2 regions of the Paenibacillus sp. FSL F4-0125 genome follow, and region 2 is predicted to be linked to the other one. Evidence: riboswitches for the same ligand, from Rfam matches in the RefSeq annotation. Region 2 holds a riboswitch; the other holds the start of a gene.

Evidence for each region. Region 2 has a riboswitch for glycine ahead of NST74_RS29220 (amino acid permease). Riboswitches for the same ligand answer to the same signal wherever they lie in the genome.
Region 1: another riboswitch for glycine. It lies ahead of gcvT (glycine cleavage system aminomethyltransferase GcvT); the one in region 2 lies ahead of NST74_RS29220 (amino acid permease).

The regions. Positions count from the first base shown of each region.
Region 1 covers NZ_JBBOZJ010000001.1:6,082,852-6,090,234, reverse strand. Annotated here, with positions in the region: gene gcvPB (aminomethyl-transferring glycine dehydrogenase subunit GcvPB) at 1-1,025, opposite strand, end outside; gene gcvPA (aminomethyl-transferring glycine dehydrogenase subunit GcvPA) at 1,022-2,374, opposite strand; gene gcvT (glycine cleavage system aminomethyltransferase GcvT) at 2,481-3,593, opposite strand; glycine riboswitch at 3,780-3,877, opposite strand; gene gcvH (glycine cleavage system protein GcvH) at 4,155-4,547, shown strand; gene NST74_RS27195 (flagellar motor protein MotB) at 5,016-5,855, opposite strand; gene NST74_RS27190 (flagellar motor protein) at 5,852-6,634, opposite strand; gene uvrB (excinuclease ABC subunit UvrB) at 6,912-7,383, shown strand, end outside.
Region 2 covers NZ_JBBOZJ010000001.1:6,549,170-6,556,552, reverse strand. Annotated here, with positions in the region: gene NST74_RS29235 (AraC family transcriptional regulator) at 57-977, shown strand; gene NST74_RS29230 (pyridoxamine 5'-phosphate oxidase family protein) at 1,065-1,535, opposite strand; gene adhP (alcohol dehydrogenase AdhP) at 1,815-2,831, opposite strand; glycine riboswitch at 3,029-3,109, shown strand; gene NST74_RS29220 (amino acid permease) at 3,242-4,594, shown strand; partial or broken gene NST74_RS29215 (DHA2 family efflux MFS transporter permease subunit) at 4,733-6,195, opposite strand; gene NST74_RS29210 (TetR/AcrR family transcriptional regulator) at 6,362-6,916, shown strand; gene NST74_RS29205 (metallophosphoesterase) at 7,056-7,383, opposite strand, start outside.

The DNA.
Region 1 (7,383 bases), 470 kb from region 2:
CGGATATAGGCGTAGGCACGAACGAGAATACCAAAGTTTCCGTAAAAAGCTTTCACGCGTCCAATGGATTCAGGTCCGCCGAAGTCGAGTGAGAAGCTGCTATCTTCGTTTTTCACCACAGTTGGTTGTGGTAGGAACGGAATCAGAATGGATTTTACACCTACAGGACCGGCTCCAGGGCCGCCGCCGCCATGCGGGGTACTCATTGTCTTATGCAAGTTCAAATGCACAACGTCAAAGCCCATGTCACCTGGACGGGTGATGCCCATAATAGCGTTGGAGTTGGCTCCATCGTAATAGAGTAAGCCGCCTGCTTCATGCACGATCTCAGCGATCTCGACGATTTGGGTCTCGAACAAGCCGAGTGTGCTTGGGTTAGTCAGCATCAGAGCGGCTGTGTCGATGCCGACCGCTGCTTTCAGTGCTTCAAGATCAACCATCCCTTTATCCGTGGAAGGGATCGTAATCGTTTCAAGTCCTGCTGCTGAAGCACTAGCAGGGTTGGTGCCATGCGAGGAGTCCGGCACAATAACCTTCGTGCGGCTCTCGCCGCGGCTTTCATGGTAGGCGCGGATCATCATGAGACCGGTCCATTCACCATGCGCACCTGCGGCTGGCTGTAAAGATACAGCATCCATGCCGGTTAATGCGGACAAGTCATTTTGGAGGGTATACATTAATTCCAGTGCACCCTGAATACTTTCTTCCGGTTGGTACGGGTGGATTTTAGCTAGGCCTACGATGCGGGCAACATCTTCGTTAATCTTCGGATTGTATTTCATCGTACACGAACCTAGCGGATAGAAGCCATTGTCTACACCGAAGTTACGGCGTGAAAGCGAAGTGTAGTGGCGAATGACATCCACTTCCGATACTTCTGGGAGTACGACGGGTTCACTACGTAGCAGGTTTTGCGGAATGAGCGTTTCAATGCTCTCTTCCTGCGGCACATCGCAAAGTGGCAAGGAATAGGCCGAACGGCCGGGACGACTTAATTCAAAAATTAGACTTTGCTCCGGTTTCATAAACAGCCCTCCAGTGCGCTAGCGAATTGATCGATTTCGTTTTTGCTTCTTTTTTCCGTAACGGATATCAGCATTTGTCCAGAAAGTTCGGGATAATCACGGCCCAGATCATAACCGCCGAGATAACCTTCCTTCAGCAGCTTGGAATTAATTGCGCTCACGCTGCTTCCTTCAGGAAGCTTCACGACAAACTCGTTAAAGAATGGGGAGGAGAAGGTAAGCTCAGTACCTGTTAGTCCACTAAGTTTATTAGCGGCGTAATGGCTTTTGCGAATGTTCAACTCGCCAACTTCACGCATACCTTCTTTGCCCATAACGGACAAATAGACGGACGCGCAAAGAGCTAGCAGCGCCTGATTGGAGCAAATGTTCGATGTCGCTTTTTCACGGCGAATATGCTGTTCGCGAGCTTGAAGTGTCAGAACGAAGCCGCGTTTACCGTTACGGTCAACGGTTTGACCGACGATACGGCCCGGCATACGGCGCATCAAATGTTCCGCTACGGCGAAGAATCCACAAGTTGGACCACCGAGGGAGGCTGGAATACCGAGTGGCTGAGCATCACCGACTACGATGTCGGCTCCAAGCTTACCCGGTGTTTCAAGTACGCCAAGAGCAATCGGATTTGCACTGACGACGAACAATCCTTTAACCGCATGGATTAGCGGCTCAACAGAGCTTAGGTCTTCGATGCAGCCAAAGAAGTTAGGCGATTGCATCAGTACTGCTGCGGTATCTCCATCAATGGCTTCAGCAAGCATCGCCTGATCGGTAACTCCGTCTTTATAGTCAATCTCTACCACTTCAAGACCCCAGGCATTAGCCGATGTGCGTAGTACTTGACGTGCTTCAGGATGAACGGTGCGGGAGACGATTATTTTTTTACGTTTGGTAGCACCAGCTGCGAGGACTGCTGCTTCGGATAATGCGGTTGCGCCATCATACATACTGGCATTAGCTACTTTCATACCGGTTAGTTCACAAATATAGGATTGGAATTCGAAGATCGCTTGCAGCTCACCTTGGCTGATCTCCGGTTGATAAGGAGTGTAGGCAGTGTAGAATTCAGAACGGGAAATGACATGGTTGATCACCACAGGGATGTGATGGTCATATAATCCGGCGCCGAGGAAGCTGGCGTGAGAATCAAAGTCGGCATTTCGGTCAGCCAGACCTTTCATGTGACGAAGCAGGGCGTATTCATCGAGTGGTTCAGACATCGGCATAGTGCCTTGAAAACGGACGGCTTCAGGAATATCGGAGAACAGCTCATCTATGGACTGAATCCCGACGGCTTCCATCATCTCTTCGCGGTCCTGTGCAGTCATGGGCAGATAACGGTGCTTCATTAAGGTTTCACTCCTTGGCTTTTTTAAAATATAAGACAGTAGAATTTTCAGGCTATACTTTATCCTTCTATTTCTCGCTTAAAAGCTCACCGTCCTTATATGGACGCTAAAGGCGTTTATACTTGTAAAAAGGGGCCTTAATCACGACAGCCTTAAGCTGTTTGCCGCGGATCTCTACGTAAACCTCTGTACCTATTTCACTATAAGCTGTATCAAGCAGAGCTAATCCCAAGTTACGCTTCAACGTTGGCGATTGTGTTCCGGTTGTGACCTCTCCGATTTTAACGCCGTCTGCATAGACGGGGTAATGGGAGCGCGGAATACCTCGATCAATCATCTCTAGGCCGACAAGGCGGCGGGGAAGACCGGCTTCTTTTTGCTGCACTAACGCATCACGACCGATGAAGTCTGCTTTGTCTAGTTTCACGAAGAACTGCAATCCTGCTTCAAGCGGCGTGATATCAGCTGAGAGTTCCTGACCGTACAGCGGCAATTTCGCTTCAAAACGCAGGGTATCCCGTGCGCCCAGGCCAGCAGGTGTTAATCCATGAGGAGCACCCGCAGCAAGAAGCCCGTTCCATAACGCTCCTGCACCATCCAGCGAAGCGTAGATTTCGAAGCCATCTTCACCGGTATAACCTGTACGGGAGATCAATACTTCTACACCGCAGACGGTAGCGTGTTCGATGAAGTGGAAAGTCTTGAGGGCTGAGATAGGAGTATCAGTAACTTCCGCGAGTATAGTCTCTGCCAGCGGACCTTGCAAGGCAAGTAAAAGCGTCTCATCGGAGACATTAGTGAGTGTGACTTCACCGAATTCAGAGGTCAGGTGCTCATTCAGCCACTGAAAGTCCTTATCGATGTTGGAGGCATTAACGACGAGCATATAACGACCTTCGCTTAGTCGATACACGAGTAAATCGTCTACAACTCCGCCGTTTGGATAACAGAGCAGCGTATATTGTGCCGAACCATCGGTGAGGCGGCTGACATCGTTAGTCGTCATCTTTTGCAAAAAGGCTTCTGCACCGCTCCCGATCACCATGAATTCACCCATATGCGATACATCGAACAGTCCAGCCTGCTGGCGAACGGCTTCATGCTCCTTCACGATACCTGTAAATTGTACTGGCAGCTCCCAGCCGCCAAAATCAATGCATCTGGATTCCGCATAAGCGGAATAGAGATCATAAAAAGGCGTTCTTTTCAAAGCATCCATGTCGTCACTCCCCTTGATCTGATTACATACGAAAAAAGGACAGGCAGAAGCAATCATGCATAAATGCACTAATCGCTTTCTGCTCTGTCCTTTGTACCTGAGAGTTACCCTGCGTAACTAACCTGCAAGTTTCCCCGTTGGTGACCTGACGCACCTTCGCCCTGCGTCTGATGCTCTCCAGAGATACGTCCGACAAAGGTCCTTTTGCCTGAGAGATTCACCCTGTTAGGGTTTACTCCTTCGGCGCCGTCTTCAAGTGAGACAGTCTCTCCCTATGCCATCATCCGCAACTGTATTTGTTTCAAATATAAGAAAGTATATGTTTCACATTATACATTATCCTTATATTTCTTCGAGAAACGGTTATCGTCTATAAAAAGACGACATCGTTGTTTCTTCTTGTATGTCTCCATTAAACGGGTATAGGAGGGCGCTGTCAACAAGAAAAAGTCAAAAAAACGACAAATTTATTTTACTGTTAGTAATATTGACATTATGCTCTGGGATCACTTAGGCTATAACTAAATTTAGAATTCCAATTTGGAAATGAGGCGGCTTGAAATGAGTGAAGTTTTAGATAACCTTCTTTACAGCGAAGAGCATGAGTGGGCACAGCAAGTGGAAGGACGCGTAGTACGTGTTGGGATTACGGATCATGCTCAGCATTTGTTAGGCGATATCGTATTTGTGGAATTTCCAGAAGTGGGCTCGGCCATTTCAGCCGGTGACAGCGTAGGTAGTATCGAATCCGTTAAGACTGTATCGGAATTGTATTCACCCGTCTCTGGGACGGTTACCAAGATTAATGACGGATTAGAAGCAAGTCCAGAGCTGATCAATGATAAGCCGTATGGCGAAGGTTGGATCTTTGAAATTGAAGTAGACGGAGAGTATGCTGATGCTGTAAAAGGTTTGCTTGATGCAGCCGGATACCGAGCATTGGTAGGAGAGTAATTAAGGTTTTTTTACTGTATATTAATTTCATCGCGTGTGATTTTTGTAGCAGCAAGTTTCTGTGATTTGGGGACTTGCTGTTTGGTGTTTCTTATGGGAGCATCGGATAACTTTGCGTTAGATCTTCGATTCTGTTGGGAATTGTGGAAATTTTCTTGGAATCAAATTTACTGATATGAAATGAGGGAAAACCTCCCTGATTTTAGACGTTTTTAGCGCGAAAATATGATTTTTAGGGAATTCCTCCTTAAAAATCTCGGTAAAACCACTATTTCCGACGAAAAAGAGTAATAATCGGGGAGGAATTCCCTAATTACGCGCCTGAATAAGATAATAAGTAAATAATTAGGGAGGTTTTCCGTAATTAGTGTGGCGGTTCTATTATGGTAGTATTTTTAAGCAGTTTCTGAATTGTTATTATGCTGCAATTTTTAACGCTTAATTATCAATAATTGATTAGTTCTAAACTTACTCACCTTCTTGAAGCTGCCGCAGCACAATGATCTCTACACGGCGGTTCTTTTGCTTACCTGCTGCTGATATGTTTTCCGCTGTGGGCTGGGTATCAGCATAACCCGCGTATTGAAAATTGTCGGGATTCAACCCTTCATGATCTAAGAAAAAGCGCAGCACTGACAGCGCACGAGCACCTGATAGCTCCCAGTTGTCGTTATAGTGCGAAGCCGAAGATACTGGCGTATTATCGGTATGTCCCTCAATGCTAATCTTTGCGCCGATGTCTTTGAATAAACCAGACAACTGCTGAAGGGCAGGAAAGGCTGGAGATTTCAAATTAGCTTTACCCGCATCAAAGAGAAAACGGTCACTGAGGGTGATTTCTATCCCTTGTGGTTTGTCAGCAACAAATATTTGTTCTCCGAGATTATTTGCCTCGACATATTGGGTGATCACACCCATTAATTCAGCAAGCTTTGCCTCTTGTTCTCGAAATGCCAGCTCACGTGCCGAAGGTGCTTCGTTCTCCGTTTGTTCAGCAGATCCATCATTCGGTCTCGCAGTTGCAGCTGCGTTCCCACCATTCCCGTCCACACTGTTCTGTCTGCTCTCAGTTGTCTTCCCAGCATCTAAAATGCCATTCCCACCGTCAAGAACAGTGCTTCCAGACTTGAAGGTCTCGGATAACGAGCCCGTCACAATATTATATTTGTCCGTGTCCAGGCTGCTCATCGCATACAATATAACGAAAAATATAAGCAAAAGTGTAATTAGATCAGCATAAGTAATCATCCAGCGGTCGCGGCTTTCCCGAGTCTCTACACGCCGCTTTCGCCGGTATCTTTGTCTCATAGAAGACCTCTAGTTTCTGCGCGGTCATTCGTGTCCGTGTCTGAGATGAATGAGTTTAATTTTTTACGAACGAGCAAGGGGTGATCTCCGTTCTGCAAAGAAAGAATGCCGACAAGCAGCATTTCCATACTATGTAACTCACTTTGACTGCGGGATTTAATTTTGGAAGCGATGGGTAAAAATATTAAATTAGCGATAGCGACACCGTACAGTGTTGCGGTAAATGCAACTGCGATAGAAGTGCCCAGATTTGAAGGGTCTGTAAGGTTGCCTAGCACACGAATGAGACCCATCACCGTCCCGATAATTCCCATTGTAGGAGCATACCCACCAGCGGCTTCAAAAATTTTGGCGTAGCTCTCATGCTTCAGTTCCTTAGCGTCCATTTCCAGTTCAAGAATTTGCCTAACCTGTTCTGGGTCAGTGCCGTCGACAATCAGAAGTAGACCTTCGCGTGTAAAAGGATCTGGATGTATTTCTGCTTGTTTTTCTAACATTAACACACCGCCGCGACGCGCCACGGTTGCCATTGAAATGAGTTCTTCTGCTTTTTCTACATCACGATCAGGGTTGCTGCCGAAGGCCATGCGCAGTGCTGTTGGGATGGAGCGTAGCTTAGATGCCGGGAAACTGATCATAACGGCGGCAAATGTACCTCCGAAGACAATCAAAGCTGCATTAAGCTGCAGCAGTCCTGAGAGGCTTCCGCCTTCCCAGAGATAGCCGCCGATTAACGCAGCCAGTCCAGCCAATAGGCCGATTATTGAGGTGATATCCATGCTTTAAGCTCCTAACATTTCTATGTATTATGGTTTGCATCGATTTCATCAACACTGTATAATGAACGGGAACACATATTCTTATCTTCCATATTTTTTAATTATAAGGAAGTATAAGTTTCACGTTATACTTTAACCCTTATAATTCTCGCACAAACACTTAACGTCTTTTAGAGACGCCAAAGGCGTTTTAGCTTGCCATCGTATGGAGAGAGAACATTCAGACAACAATTATAATATATTAATCTAGTTTAGACGATAGAGGGGAGACGGGCAAATGAGTGATATTGTCGTCAGTACAAAGACTTTTGAATTGGAGTCCGAGTATACACCCCAGGGCGATCAGCCTCATGCCATAGAGGAACTATTACAAGGCATCCGGCAGGGCAAGAAGCACCAGACGCTGCTGGGCGCAACGGGTACAGGTAAGACGTTTACCGTTGCACAAGTCATTTCCAAATTAAACCGCCCAACGCTAGTTATTGCGCACAACAAGACTTTGGCTGCCCAACTGGCGAGTGAGTTTAAGGAGTTTTTTCCACATAATTCGGTAGACTATTTCGTCAGCTACTACGACTATTACCAACCAGAGGCGTATATTCCCTCCTCCGATACTTATATCGAGAAAGACTCCAGTATTAATGAAGAGATTGATAAATTGCGCCACTCCGCAACGAGCTCCTTGTTCGAACGGCGTGACGTTATTATTGTGGCGAGTGTGTCTTGTATTTACGGCCTCGGTTCGCCGA
Region 2 (7,383 bases):
CCTCCAAAATAATATAAAGTTAAGTTGTTAAATTCAACAAATAAGGGGAAGATCGAATGGGTGAAAGATCCGTGAAGCGGAAGGAACAATTAGTACAAATGATCGAGCGGTTCGCGAAACAAGACGGCACCCATGAGACGTTGATTCCTGCCTTGCGTTTCACTCGCTCTTCCCGGGCATCCGAGCCGGTCTATTCAGTCTATGAACCCTCGCTGTGCGTTGTGGCCCAGGGCTCGAAGCTCGTTATGCTGGGTCAGGAGAGTTACCGATATGACCCAAACAGCTATTTGGTGGCTTCCGTCCATTTGCCGATTACCGGACAGGTTATGGAGGCTGCACCGGAAACGCCGTATTTAAGCCTTCAGCTGCAATTTGACATGGACCAAATTCTTGAAGTTATCCAAGCCTCCGTTACAGTCGAGAGAGCTAAGCCTCAATCTGGGCGCGGGCTGTACATAAACCGGATGAGCGATACGCTTCATGACGCCTTACTGCGGCTTGTCCAGCTGTTAGATACACCGGACGATATTCCGGTACTTGCACCGTACGCGATACGGGAGATTGTTTACCGGGTTCTTCAGGACGAGCAGGGCACCGTCCTCAAGCAGTTTGCCTTGCTAGGTAGCCATGCGCAGCGAATCACAATGGTGATCAAGCGGATAAACCGCGATTTCGCGATGCCCCTGCACATTGACGAATTAACTGCTGAGGCCGGTATGAGCGCCTCGTCTTTGTATTATTACTTCAAGGAAGTAACCGCAATGAGCCCGATCCAGTATCAGAAGCAGCTAAGGCTCCAGGAGGCGCGCCGTTTGCTCTATTCAACAGCAATAGAAGCGGCTGACGCCGCTTTTCAAGTCGGCTATGAAAGCCCCTCGCACTTTAGTCGCGAATACGCGCGTATGTATGGCCATCCCCCGGTCAAGGACATTAGGCGTCTACGTGATGAACTGCAAACTGGGAAGGCGTCTTCTTAGACGTTTAATGCGTAACACGAAAAAAGGAAGTGTGCGGACACTCCCTTTGAGCAAAATTATCTGCTATCAAATGTCTATTTTCATTCATTAAATTGCCGTCTTATTGATAAAATCAATCTCATTTCTGATCCCTTTATGGGCGTCATTCCACAGGCCCTTTGTCAGGCGAATGCGCAGCAGGCAGGTGTTAGGGTCTTCGTCGTTATTGGCCTCGTTATACCACTCGGCGAATATTGTACGCAGCTTTGTCATCATTTCGGCGTTTTTTTCGTCACATACCCAGCCCAGGTTTTCACCGATACCATCGGCCGTAAAGTTTTCGACGATGATACAAACAGCGACTTCGGGGTTTTGGGCGATCTGCTGCATCTTACCTGAGGTCGCGTAAGTGACAGTGTAGAACGCGCCGTCCTCATAATAGGCGTCCACAATGCGGGCGGCAGGACGGCTTTTGCCGTTAGCCCCCGGTTCCAGCGCGATGGTGGACAGAGTGATCAGACCGTCCTTGTTACCGACTTGTTTTTCCAGCAGCATCATAGCTTCGTCGTATTTGCTCATTATATTACCTCCTAAAGTGGTATAAGGCATATACTAGTAAGCTTATCACTGTAAAATATTGGTGCATGTGAAGTATAATACAAAAAAATTAATTTGCTATCATAATCCTCTGCTCAACTTAGGTAAGGTTCAGCTGGTAGAGTTATAAAATAGTACACTAATAATTAGGCATAAATTTACACATCATCTCTATGAAATGTATGGTTAAACCCGATAAAGAACACTTATCAATGTGTTCTCTATCGGGTTTATTGTTACAATTTCTAATTAGATTCTTGATCATTTCGTCATATCAAGGACGATTCGACCATTGATTTTGCCTTCTAACATAAGATCGTAGATCTCATTAATCTCTTCTAACTTACGTGTCTCAATAATGGTTTTGATTTTTCCTTCTGCAGCGAATTGTAATGTTTCTTGTAAATCTTTGCGAGTGCCGACTATCGAACCGACTACCTTTGTACCGTTTAAAACCGTATCAAAGATCGGAACATCCATGGATTCAGGAGGCAGCCCAACCATGACGCAGGTACCGCCGCGGCGAATGGCCCGGTAGGCTTGGTCGAATGCTTTTTTCGCCACTGCTGTACAAACGACTCCATGAACACCACCGATTTCTTTCTGAATCCAGTCGGCCGCATCCTCTTTTAATGCGTTTACGGTTTTGTCTGCACCAAGCTGTTTCGCAAGCTCCATCTTTTCATCTGAAGTGTCGATGGCCACTACGTTCATTCCCATCACCTTTGCATATTGTACACCTAGATGACCCAATCCTCCGATACCGAAAATAGCTACCCATTCACCTGGCTTTACACCTGATACTTTCAAAGCTTTATAGGTCGTAACGCCAGCGCAAAATAAAGGTGCCGCTTCAATGAAGCTTAGATTATCAGGAACCTTCACTACATAATCGGCAGCTGCCACACAATATTCTGCATATCCGCCATCTACGGAATATCCGGAATTTTGCTGATCCAGACAAAGGGTCTCTCTTCCTGTGAGACAATATTCGCAATGACCGCAAGCAGAATACAGCCACGGAATTCCTACTCGGTCCCCTACCTTTAAGTGTGTAACTCCTTCACCTATTTCTTCAATAATGCCAACGCCTTCATGTCCGGGAATAAGAGGCAGTTTCGGTTTAACAGGCCAATCGCCATGAGCAGCATGCAAATCAGTATGACACACTCCGCATGCCTGAATATGGACAAGGATTTCTTTGTGTCCGGGTTTTGGTTTAGGTACGTCTTGTAGTTCTAACTTTTCTTTAAATTGTTTTACTACAGCGGCTTTCATTAGCATACTCCTTTAGCTTTTTGTTTTTCAAAAAGTAGTATGTTCATGAGGCTTACTTTAAATTCTTGAGACTTTTATCACAGATTAACACTCACATCAGAAGTAATATGTTAGAATATCAGAACAGCTTTACTGCGTTACCGCTTTATCAACTTCATAATTCACGAGCTATGATGGCTAAGGATTACACTTTAGCTGGAGCAGCTTCTGGAGAGACCGCGGAAATTCCGCGGCGCCGAAGGGTTCACAATCTCAGGCAAAAGGACAGAAGAGTACTGAATATATATTTGTCATGCTGATCGACATCAGTAGGCAAATATTATTTGATATTCTTACGATCTGGGAGATTGGATGACATCCAATCTCTCTTTTTTATTCCAATTTATTGTACTCACAAGGGGGAACTAGGTATGGTACAACCAGAATTAAAGAGAGAGCTGGCCAATCGGCATGTTCAACTTATTGCTATTGGCGGCACCATCGGTACAGGATTATTCTTGGGATCAGGCAAGGCGATAGAGAAGGCAGGCCCATCTATTATGATCACGTATTTAATCGTGGGTATTGCTGTGTTTTTTGTGATGAGAGCACTGGGAGAGCTCCTATTATCTAAAGCGGGCTATCAATCGTTTACGGATATTGCTGAAGACTACCTTGGATCACGGGTCGCATTCATTACCGGTTGGACCTATTGGTTTTGCTGGATCATGACGGCTATGGCTGATGTCATCGCTGTTGGCGTATATGTACAATATTGGTTTGATATCCCGCAATGGGTTCCTGCCATAGCCTGTCTAGTCGTGTTATTAGGACTTAATCTATTAACTGTAAAAAGTTTTGGGGAACTCGAATTTTGGTTTGCTTTAATTAAGGTAATTACGATTCTCGCCTTGATTGGTCTTGGGGTCATTTTACTGATCATAGGGTTTAAGACGGATGCAGGATCGGTGACGATACGGAATCTATGGGAGCATGGGGGCTTTTTTCCGAACGGCATATCAGGCTTCTTATTCTCTTTTCAAATGGTTGTATTTGCTTATGTCGGTGTGGAGTTGGTGGGTGTATCAGCAGCGGAAACAGCGGATCCGGAGAAAAATATCCCGTCTGCAATTAATAAAATTCCTTTACGGATTCTATTTTTCTATGTCGGCGCGCTTTTCGTCCTGCTATGCATTAACCCTTGGACGGAGCTTAGTCCGGCAGAAAGTCCTTTTGTAAAAACCTTTACTTTAGTAGGGATTCCAATTGCCGCAGGGATTATTAATTTTGTTGTACTAACCTCAGCGGCTTCCGCTTGTAATAGTGGGATGTTCTCAACAAGCCGAATTCTCTATAATTTGAGTAGAAATAACCAGGCGTCTCCTCATTTGGGCAAACTGAATAAAAACCATGTACCAGGTAACTCGTTATTCATTTCTACAATTGTCATATCTGTAGGAGCTCTGTTGAGTAAACTTATTCCGGAGCAGGCTTTTGGAATCGTGACAACGATTAGCGCCATTTGTTTTATATGGGTGTGGGGCATTGTGCTCATCTGCCATATTAAGTACAAGAAAACCCGGCCAGATTTACAGATGAATTCCAAATTCAAAGCACCGTTCACACCGGCTATTAATTATATTGTCTTAACCTTGTTCGCTGGAATACTGATCATTATGCTGTTCGCTGGAGAGACACGCCCGGCTTTATTGTGTACTCCGATCTGGTTTATTTTATTATTCATCCTGTATTCGATTAGAGGTAAGAAGGGGAAAAGTAATTAAGCTAGTGTGAGGCAGACATTAAGTAGCGGCTACTAGGGGATGCGGGGCTGAAACTAAAGCTAGTGAGCTGAAAATAGCTATGAGAATAATGCAAAAGGACAGCGAGCAGCTGTCCTTTTGACGTTCCACTTTATGAGTCTATTCTTCGCTAGCTAGGTTTGCTTTCTTTTCAATCGTGATCTTGCTCTTCATAGGCATAAATAATGTTATAACAAAAGCGGCAACGGATAAAATCATCATGAAGTAATAGGAGTCACTCGCCCCTAGAATGGATGCTAGGGATTTAAGGGTTTCAGGAGTAGTAGAGGGATTGCTCTGCATCACTGTGGCCGCATGACTTGTTGCCTGCACTGTATAAATTGTAATTACGACAGCAGTACCAATAGCTCCGGCAATTTGACGAACGGTATTGTTCACTGCTGTACCATGCGTACCTAGTTGTTTGGGCAACGCATTTAGTCCGGCTGTATTGAGTGGCATAGTGATGAAGCTTAATCCAATTCGGAGACCAATGGTACGAATCATTAGATACATATAGGTTGTCGATTGAGACAAATCGGTTACCGCCCACATAGATGGAATAATAAAGAGTAAACCAATAATGAATAGCGGCTTGGCACCAAAACGGTCGTATAATTTTCCGGTGACGGGCGACATGAACGCATTTACAAGTGCCCCCGGCAGCAAGAGCAATCCTGCATCAAACGCTGTGAAACCACGGCCATTTTGCAGATAAATAGGCAATAAAATCATATCTGCGTACATCATCATCGTGATCAATACGTTAATAAGAGACGTCATCGTAAAGACTTTATTTTTGAAGACAGACAAGTTTAGCAGTGGATCATCAGACTTGATTTGTCTTATACAGAATACAGCCGTTACAGCAATCCCAATCCCTAAGGTCAGAATCACTATTGCATCGTCCCAGCCTTTACTGCCTGCACTACTGAAGCCGTATAAGATCAGGCCGAATCCGACGGTTGATAAAAGAACACTTACTACATCAAGCTTCGACTTAGAGGTCTCAGATACATTCACTAAATACTTGAATGCCAACGCTATAACAAGGATGACAAGTGGGATGAGGCCGATAAATAACCAGCGCCAAGAATGGTATTCGACAACAAATCCCGCAAGAGTCGGCCCTATAGCAGGAGCAAATATCATCGCCAGTCCGAGCAGTCCCATAGCACTGCCACGTTTCTCAACGGGGAAGATGGCGAGCACAACACTCATCATGAGCGGCATTATTATGCCAGCACCCGCAGCTTGGATCATTCGTCCGATTAAGAGTAGACTAAACTCGGCGCCGCTGCACAAATAATCGAACCGATTAATAAAAATGACATGGCACTTATAAATAATTGACGTGTTGTAAAACGTTTCATTAAGTAGGCCGTAATTGGAATCAAAATCCCGTTGATCAGCATAAATCCGGTTGAAATCCATTGTACGGTTGTTGCCGTAACATCAAAGACATCCATCAGCCTACTTAAGGCGACATTTAAAAGTGTCTGATTGAGTGTGGATAAGAAACAACCAAAAATTAGGATGGTTAGTAGGATTCCTTTATTTATTTTCTTAATGTCTTCTTGCATGGTGCAGGCCTCTCTTCATTGCTTTTTCGACATAGTGTCGATAAAATAAATCATATCAGCATTTAAACGGTATTCCTATTTGCAATTTTATTGAAAATGTCGACTAATCGACAGAATGGGTAAATTAGTTGATGAAATACTATATAAACGATAATAGAGGGATGAAATGTCTGAACATAAAAGAATTGACCCACGAGCCATTCGCTCAAAAAAGATGCTGAAGAACGCTGTTTTTTCATTGTTAGCCGACAATGTGGAGATTTCTCAATTAACCGTCCAAAAAATCGCCAACCGTGCTGAACTGAATCGTGCTACGTTTTATTTGCATTATGAGGATATTAACGATTTATTGCGCCAGATTGTACATGAAATCTTTGATGACCTGTCCATGAAGGTTGAACCGCTATTACAAATGAAGAGCAGCAATGAACAGGAGCAGTTGGTCACATTTTTAAATTATTTTTATGAATACCGGAAAGTTTTTGCTGTATTGATGGAGCACAAAGGCTTCAAAAACCACTTGACCAACCTGTTAAAGAATACTGTCGAAAAACGAAGAAACGCCAGAAACATAGACCCCAATAAAGAAGTAGTCTCTGTTGATATAATTGCAGCATCACTACTTGGGATTATTTTGTGGTGGATTAAGGATGGCAGCCAATATAGTGCGGAATACATAGCGGGGCAGATTACCTTGATGTATAAAAGAAGGTATTTATAAGCGCTAGACTACGCTGCAGGAGGATATGGGGAACCGATAGCTATTCTAAGTCAGAATGAAGTGAGTGAAACAATAAAAAGCGGCAGTCTAGGACGTTAATTCTTGTCCTAAGACTATCCGCTTTTTTCAAGAAATCATATTATTTAAACTCAGCCTTAATCAGTGCTATCTCACTATTCGTGCCAATGCGTAATGGCGGTCCCCAAGTCCCTGCACCAGATGTAACGATGACATGAGGACTGTTCGAATTCTTCTGATAGTAGCCATAATCTACTGTAAACATAGCGTTGGTGATTAGGTTTCCAGGGAATACTTGTCCTTGATGCGTATGTCCGCTAATGATTAGATCGACGTCATCTCCGTATTGAATCATATTCGTTGGTTGATGGTCCATTACGATAACGGGCATATTTGTATCAATCTTACTCATCACTTCGGAAGTAATTGCTCTAGGGGTTCCTTGATTG